Regions from separate parts of the Streptomyces sp. NPDC055103 genome, predicted to be linked through region 1. Evidence: riboswitches for the same ligand, from Rfam matches in the RefSeq annotation. Region 1 holds a riboswitch; the other holds the start of a gene.

Region 1 (4,111 bases):
TCGACGTGCTCGCAGCCGCCGTAGTAGCGGCGGCCCGGGTAGCCCTCGGCGTACTTGTTGGTGAGGACGGAGCCCTGGGCCTCCATGACCGCGACCGGAGCGAAGTTCTCCGAGGCGATCATCTCGAGGGTGGACTGCTGACGAAGGAGCTCGGCGTCGACGGCGGCGGCGACGTCGGGGTCCAGCTCGTGGAGGGGAGTGTTCAGAAGCGACATGAATCGATCCCTAGGGGTCTCGGGCCCGGTCTCAGCCGGCGGAGAACGCGGTGTACTCGTCGGCGGAGAGCAGCTCGTCCGGCTCGCCCGCGACACGTACCTTGAACAGCCAGCCACCCTCGAACGGAGCCGTGTTCACCAGGGACGGGTCGTTCACCACGTCCTCGTTGGCGGCGACGACCTCACCCGTGACGGGGGAGTACAGGTCGCTCACGGACTTCGTCGACTCCAGCTCACCGCAGGTCTCGCCCGCGGTGACGGTCGAGCCGACCTCGGGGAGCTGGGCGTAGACGACGTCACCGAGCGCGTTGGCCGCGAACTCCGTGATGCCGACCGTCGCGACGCCGTCCTCGGCGGCCGACAGCCACTCGTGCTCCTTGGTGTAGCGCAGCTGCTGGGGGTTGCTCATGACCTGATTCTCCTGGATCGGGGGAGTACTGATGGACGTGGGTCTCGCGGGCTGAGACCCGGGGTGGGACGACTGCGTCACTCGGGACGCTTGCCGCGCTACTTCTGGCGCTTGTAGAACGGCAGCGCCACGACCTCGTACGGCTCGTGGGTGCCACGGATGTCCACCCCTACACCCTCGGTGCCGGGCGTGGCGTGCGCCGCGTCGACGTACGCCATGGCAATCGGCTTTCCGAGGGTCGGCGACGGCGCGCCGGAGGTGACCTCGCCGATGACCTCGCCGCCGGCGACGACGGACATCCCGGCGCGCGGGACCCGGCGGCCCTCGGCGACCAGGCCGACGAGCTTGCGCGGCGGGGCGGTCTCGGCGCGCTCGGCGGCCTTCTCGAGCGCCTCGCGGCCGACGAAGCGACCGTCGTTGGTCGTCTTCTCGAACTTGACGACCCGGCCGAGACCGGCGTCGAAGGGGGTGAGGGCGGTGGTCAGCTCGTGGCCGTACAGCGGCATGCCCGCCTCAAGGCGGAGCGTGTCACGGCAGGACAGACCGCAGGGGATCAGGCCGACCGGGGCGCCCGCCTCGGTCAGCGCCTTCCAGACGCCCTCGGCGTGCTCGGGCTTCAGGAACAGCTCGAAGCCGTCCTCGCCGGTGTAGCCGGTACGGGCGATCAGCGCGGGCACGCCCGCGACCGTGCCGGGCAGACCGGCGTAGTACTTCAGCCCGTCCAGGTCGGCGTCGGTGAGCGACTTCAGGATGCCGGGGGACTCCGGGCCCTGGATCGCGATCAGGGCGTACGCGTCGCGGTCGTCGCGGACCTCGGCGTCGAAGCCGGCCGCGCGCTCGGTCAGCGCGTCCAGGACGACCTGCGCGTTGGAGGCGTTGGCGACGACCATGTACTCCTGCTCCTGGAGCCGGTACACGATCAGGTCGTCGAGGATGCCGCCGTCCTCCTGGCAGATCATCGTGTAGCGGGCGCGGCCCACGCCCACCGTGGAGATGTTGCCCACGAGGGCGTGGTCGAGGAGCTCGACGGCCTGCGGACCCGTGACCGTGATCTCACCCATGTGGGAGAGGTCGAAGAGGCCGGCCTTGGTGCGGACGGCGATGTGCTCGTCCCGCTCGCTGGCGTAACGCAGCGGCATGTCCCAGCCCGCGAAGTCGGTCATGGTCGCGCCCAGCGAACGATGCAGTGCGTCGAGGGCGGTCAGACGGGGGGCAGTGCTCATGGGGTGGCTCCCGGATCCCAAGGGCGGTTCGGTGACGAAACACATGACGGGCGAGGACGTCCTCCCCATCTGTCATGGAACCTGAGAGGTTCACCGAGAGCATCTCGTCACCGAGAGGTCGGCTTGCACCTTGGGTGGGGACACGGCAGGGTGTCCCGCTTTTCAGATCTGCCTCATCCACGCGGTACGGGGCCTGAGAGATTCAAGGGAGGGTCTTGCTCCTTCGGCGTCCGGACGCCTGGGGCGGTCCGGAACTCTCCCGCGCGGATTCGAGCGGCCGGTATGAGGTTGTATGGCGACTGAGCGCGCCTGGCGCGCACATCATTGCACGCGGGCTCCGCGTGGCACATCACTTGTATCTCATTACCGCTTCTTTACACTTTATGGGCAAGGGTCTCCCGAGGCCCGGCAGGGGGAGCAGCGATGAGGATCCAGCACACCGGCGCATACGCGCCGGGTACCGGCATACCGTCCCAGCGTGCCCGAGCCCGGACCAGGAGCAGAACGGGCCGCCGCGGCCGGATCCTGCGGGACCTGCGCGAGCGCGGCGGCCGGGGGCCCCGTGTCCTCACCTTCGCCGCCGGCGACCTCGTCGTCGTCTCCGGGCTGCCCGGCAGCGGCAAGTCCACCCTCATGAAGCGCGCCGCCGACGGCCGGGGCATCGACTCCCAGGACGCCCGCGAGCGCTGGGAAGCCCGCATGCCGCGCCTCCTGCCGTACGCGGTCTACCGCCCCCTGGTCCGGTTCGCGCACTACGCCGGGCTGCGCCGCGCCCTGCGCTCCGGCGCCAGCGTCATCGTGCACGACTGCGGCACCCAGTCCTGGGTGCGCGGCTGGCTCGCGCGCGAGGCGAGGCGCCGCGGCGGCGCCCTGCACCTGGTCCTGCTCGACGTCGCCCCGGACACCGCGCGCGACGGCCAGCGCGACCGGGGGCGTGGTGTCTCCGCGTACGCCTTCGCCCGGCACCGGCGGGCCGTCGGGCGGCTCCTGCGGACCGCCGAGTCCGGCAGCCTGCCGCCCGGCTGCGCCTCGGCGACCATCCTCGACCGGGACGCCGCGGACGCCCTGCGGAGGATCGGATTCCGCGACGTGACCTGAGAGCCGCCCTCTCGCTCGTACCCCCTGCTTTTGGCCACAGTGGTGCCAAGGCGGCGTTAGGGTGCTGCGGGGCGGTGCGGGAGGGCGCGCCCCCGCGAGATAGGGGAACAGGGACCGTGGACGTGACGTGGCCGGGCAACGAGCTCGAAGAGGTGCTGGACGCCTCGCTCGGCAACCCCTCCGCAGGGGGCCGACTGGTCGAGGTGCTGGGCCGCAGCCCCGTCTGGGTGCCCCTGCCCAACGGCGGCGGCCCCGACAGCACCGACCTGGATCTCGCCACCATGGAGATCGACGGCGCGGCCTTCGTCCCCGTCTTCAGCTCCGAGCAGCAGTTCCTCGCCTGTGTCGGTGCTCACATGTCCTACACGGTCGCCCCCGCCCGTGACTTCGCCCGCGGCCTGCCCCCGCAGCTCGGCATCGCCGTGAACCCCGGCGGCACGGTCGGCGTCCCGCTGCCCCCGCCCGCCGTCGCCGAACTCTGCCGCGTCGGCCGCACCCCGCTCGACGGCCCCGCCAGCGGCGGCCGCGTCCGGCTCTTCGAGCCCGACTGGCAGGACGACCCCGTCGACTTCCTCGCCGCCGCCTCCGCCGAGTTCGAGGCCACCGGAGTCGTCACCACCGCCCGCCGCGTCCTCGCGAGCGTCGAGGGCACCGAGCCAGCCCTCTTCGTCGGGGTCCAGCTCGCCGCCTGGGACGGCGTCGACCGCAACGCGCCCCTGGACGCCCTGGGCCGCGCCCTCGGCCGCGTCGAGGTCGCCTGGCCGGTCAACCTCATCCTGCTCGACATGGCGCAGGACCCGGTCGGCGACTGGATGCTGGAGCGGGTACGCCCCTTCTACCAGCGCGCCGCCGGGTGACCGGCACCCTGTTTAAGCTGAACTGAATCGGTAGCCGGACAGAGGACGTCCGGGCGGACGTGGTGAACGGAAGAGGGGCGGGACCCAGGGTGAGCGCGTCAGGCACCGCTGCGACCGGTCAGGTCGAGCACATGCTGCGCCAGGTGGCACCCGGACGCTACGACGCGTACGAGCGGCTGCTGCACGCCCTGGCCGACGGCGAGGTCTGGATGCTGCTCTGGCAGGGCTCGCCCGGCTCCCCCGACGCCCAGTACGGGAACATGGAGGTCGACGGCTTCGGCTACGCGCCCTGCGTCACCTCCGCCCAGG
Region 2 (4,111 bases), on a different contig from region 1:
GGCGGACCATCGTCCTCAAGGTGCGGCGGTACGACTTCTCGACGCTGACCCGGTCCGAGACGCTGCGGGGGCCGACGGACGACCCGGGGGTCGTGCGGGAGGCCGCGGGGCGGCTCCTGGAGGCGGTCGACACGACCGGGGGTGTGCGGCTGCTCGGGGTGGGCGTGAGCGGGCTCGCGGACTACACGCAGGAGGACCTGTTCGCTCAGGCTGAGGAGGAAGAGCGGGCCGCGGTGGCGGAGGAGTCGGCGGGGGGCGGTGTGGGTCCCGGGGGCGGTGGGGATGCCGGTGCCGGTGGTGCCGGTGGTGTTGTGGCGGACGAGGGCGAGTCCGGGGGGTCCGTCGCCGTCGAGCGGCGGTGGGCGCCCGGGCACGATGTGCGGCACGCGGTGCACGGGGCGGGGTGGGTGCAGGGGAGCGGCGTCGGGCGGGTCACGGTGCGGTTCGAGGAGCCGTGGTCGGCACCGGGGCGGGTGCGGACGTTCTTGGTCGACGATCCGGAGCTGGAGCCTTCGGAGCCGTTGCCGCTGGTGCGGGGGGAGTGCCGGGCGGGGACGTGAGGGGGCGGTGTGGGAGGCGGTGCGGGGTGGGGGTGCTGGGTGGGTGTGGGGGTGCGCCCGGCCCTCGGCCGGGCTGGGGTTCCCACCCGCACCACCCGTGCAGCTGGGTGGGCAGAGGTGCGGGTCTTCCCGCAGTGTCTCCCCTCCGCGCCGTCGGCCGCTGCGGCTTGGCACGGCCGTCCGGTGCCCGCCGGCGGCTGACGCCGCCGGACTCGCCGCGTCCTCAGCCCCACCCCGCCCGGGTGGGGTGGGGTGGGGTGGGGTGGGGTGGGGCCGGCTTCGTCCGTGGTTGCTGTCAGGTGGGGCGCGGCGTGCGCCGCTTGTGTCAGCGGGGCGGTGCATCGCCATGGTCGGGTTGAGGGCGGGCCGGAGGTGGCCGGACGGACCTTCGTCCTTGGGCCGGCTGGTCGGTGCTTTGGCTCTGCTGGGTTGAGAGCGGGCCGGACGGACCCTCGTCCTTGTGTCGGCGGGTCGGTGCTTTGCCTCGGCTTGGGTTCAGGGCGGGCCTGACGGACCTTCGTCCGTGGGTCGGCCGGTGGGTGCCTCGGCTGGGTTGAGGGCGGCCGGACGTGGCTGGACGGGGCCCCTGGACTTGTGTCGGCTGTGCCGGCGGGGGTCAGGGGCCGTCCTGGCCTGCCAGGTGGCCGAAGTCGGTGTCCTGGGGGGTCTGGGGCGGTGGCGGAAGCGTGAGGCTGTAGTGGCGGTAGAGCTGGAGTTCCTGCTCCGGGGAGAGGTGGCGGCCCACGCCGAAGTCGGGGGCGTCCTTGATGAGTGCCCGCTCGAACGGGATGTGGAGGCCGTCTTCGAGCAGGTCGCTCGGTTCCAGGGGGACGAAGGCGTCCCGGCTGAACAGGCCGGTGCGGACAGCCGCCCATTCCGGGATGCCGGTCGCGTCGTCCAGGTACACCTCGTCCACGGTTCCGATCTTGTTTCCGTTCCGGTCGAACGCCTTGCGGCCGATCAGGCTGCGCGGATCGATGTCGGTCTGCACGGTCCCTCCAACTGGTCGCAACTGCTCTACACCCCTACGAAAGTGCACAACTGGGATGGCGGCCACTTGAGCGATGGGAGTCGCAACCTCGCTGGTAGGCTGGCTGTGGCTGTCGACCCTGTGCGGGAGAGTCCCCCGGAGAAATCTTCCGGAGGGCGCCGAAGGAGCAAATCCTCCCCGGAATCTCTCAGGCCCCTGTACCGCGCGGACGAGGTCACTCTGGAAAGCAGAGCGGTGTCCGACGGCATGCGCTCTCACCGACGGTGAAAGCCGGCGTGCCGCGAGGCGTGCCGGTGAAACTCTCAGGTTGAGATGACAGAGGGGGAGGCCGTCCGGGTACCCGCGCCGTGGTGCCCCTCGCAGGTCGTGACGACCAGGAGGCCTCCGTACATGACCGCCAACCGCATTCCGCTCTCCGAACTCGAGCAGGGCATCCCGTTCGAGCAGCGGCACATCGGACCCGACGCCGAGGCGCGGGCCAAGATGCTCGCCCAGGTCGGATACGGCTCCCTCGACGAGCTCACCGCCGCCGCGGTGCCGGACGTGATCAAGAACGCCGAGGCGCTCGGTCTGCCGGCCGCGCGCACCGAGGCCCAGGTGCTCGCCGAGCTCCGCACCCTCGCCGACCGCAACCAGGTCCTCGCCCCGATGATCGGCCTCGGGTACTACGGCACCTTCACGCCTCCGGTGATCCTCCGGAACGTGATGGAGAACCCCGCCTGGTACACCGCGTACACGCCGTACCAGCCCGAGATCTCGCAGGGCCGCCTCGAGGCGCTCCTCAACTTCCAGACCATGGTCGCCGACCTGACCGGTCTGCCCACCTCCGGCGCCTCCCTCCTCGACGAGGGCACCGCCGCCGCCGAGGCCATGTCCCTCGCCCGGCGCGTCGGCAAGGTCAAGAACGGTGTCTTCCTCATCGACGCCGACGCCCTGCCGCAGACGATCGCCGTCATCGAGACCCGCGCCGAGCCGACCGGGGTCGAGGTCGTCGTCGCGGATCTGAGCCAGGGGATCCCCGCCGAGATCGCCGAGCGCGGTGTCTTCGGTGTGCTCCTGCAGTACCCGGGTGCCTCCGGCGCCGTGCGGGACATCAAGGCCGTCATCGACCAGGCCCACGAGCTCGGTGCCATCGTCACCGTCGCCGCCGACCTGCTCGCGCTGACCCTGCTCACCTCGCCCGGCGAGCTGGGCGCGGACATCGCCGTCGGTACGACGCAGCGCTTCGGTGTGCCGATGGGCTTCGGCGGTCCGCACGCCGGCTACATGGCCGTCCAGGACAAGCACGCCCGCTCCCTGCCGGGTCGACTGGTAGGTGTTTCCGTCGACGCCGACGGCAACCGCGCGTACCGCCTCGCCCTGCAGACCCGCGAGCAGCACATCCGCCGCGAGAAGGCCACCAGCAACATCTGTACCGCTCAGGTGCTGCTCGCCGTCATGGCCGGGATGTACGCCGTCTACCACGGGCCGGACGGGCTGAAGGGGATCGCGCAGCGGACCCACCGGTACGCCACGATCCTCGCCGCGGGTCTCACCGCCGGTGGCGTCGAGGTCGTACACGGTTCGTACTTCGACACCCTCACCGTCCGCGTCCCCGGCAAGGCCGACGAGGTCGTGGCCGCCGCCCGTGAGGCCGGCGTGAACCTCTACCGCGTCGACGCCGATCTCGTCTCGATCTCCTGCGACGAGACCACCGGGCGCGAGCAGATCGCCGCCGTCTGGGGAGCCTTCGGGGTCGACGGCGACGTCGAGGCCCTGGACGCCGTCGCCGAGGACACGCTGCCCGCCGGGCTGCTGCGCTCCGACGCGTACCTGACCCACCCGGTCTTCCACGCGCACCGCTCCGAGACCTCGATGCTGCGCTACCTGCGCAAGCTGGCGGACCGTGACTACGCGCTCGACCGCGGCATGATCCCGCTCGGCTCCTGCACGATGAAGCTGAACGCGACCACCGAGATGGAGCCGGTGACCTGGCCCGAGTTCGGCCAGATCCACCCCTTCGCCCCGATCGAGCAGGCGCAGGGCTACCTCACGCTCATCACCGAGCTGGAGGAGCGCCTTGCCGAGGTCACCGGATACGACAAGGTGTCGATCCAGCCCAACGCCGGTTCGCAGGGCGAGCTGGCCGGTCTGCTGGCCGTCCGCGCCTACCACCGCGCCAACGGCGACCTCCAGCGCACCGTCTGCCTCATCCCGTCCTCCGCGCACGGCACCAACGCCGCCTCCGCGGTGATGGCCGGCATGAAGGTCGTCGTCGTCAAGACCGCCGACGACGGCGAGGTCGACGTCGTGGACCTGCGCGCCAAGATCGAGCAGTACCGCGACGAGCTGTCCGTGCTGATGATCACCTACCCGTCCACGCACGGCGTCTTCGAGGAGCACGTCGCCGACATCTGCGCCGAGGTCCACGAGGCCGGCGGTCAGGTGTACGTCGACGGTGCCAACCTCAACGCGCTGGTCGGTCTCGCCAAGCCGGGCAAGTTCGGTGGCGACGTCTCGCACCTCAACCTGCACAAGACCTTCTGCATCCCGCACGGCGGCGGTGGCCCCGGTGTCGGTC

What was found. A riboswitch is a leader RNA that binds a small molecule or an ion and turns the genes downstream of it on or off. The one in region 1 is predicted to bind glycine.
Region 2: it holds a riboswitch for glycine, as region 1 does, so the genes downstream of both, gcvP (aminomethyl-transferring glycine dehydrogenase) here and gcvT (glycine cleavage system aminomethyltransferase GcvT) in region 1, are expected to answer to the same signal.

The regions. Positions count from the first base shown of each region.
Region 1 is NZ_JBSGTX010000126.1:3,965-8,075, reverse strand. It holds gene glyA (serine hydroxymethyltransferase) at 1-215, opposite strand, end outside; gene gcvH (glycine cleavage system protein GcvH) at 247-624, opposite strand; gene gcvT (glycine cleavage system aminomethyltransferase GcvT) at 723-1,847, opposite strand; glycine riboswitch at 1,907-2,018, opposite strand; glycine riboswitch at 2,020-2,119, opposite strand; gene ACWFR1_RS39235 (AAA family ATPase) at 2,271-2,945, shown strand; gene ACWFR1_RS39230 (enhanced serine sensitivity protein SseB) at 3,062-3,802, shown strand; gene ACWFR1_RS39225 (enhanced serine sensitivity protein SseB C-terminal domain-containing protein) at 3,892-4,111, shown strand, end outside.
Region 2 is NZ_JBSGTX010000028.1:10,283-14,393, forward strand. It holds gene ACWFR1_RS19110 (DNA polymerase IV) at 1-560, shown strand, start outside; gene ACWFR1_RS19115 (PRC-barrel domain-containing protein) at 1,177-1,551, opposite strand; glycine riboswitch at 1,665-1,764, shown strand; gene gcvP (aminomethyl-transferring glycine dehydrogenase) at 1,942-4,111, shown strand, end outside.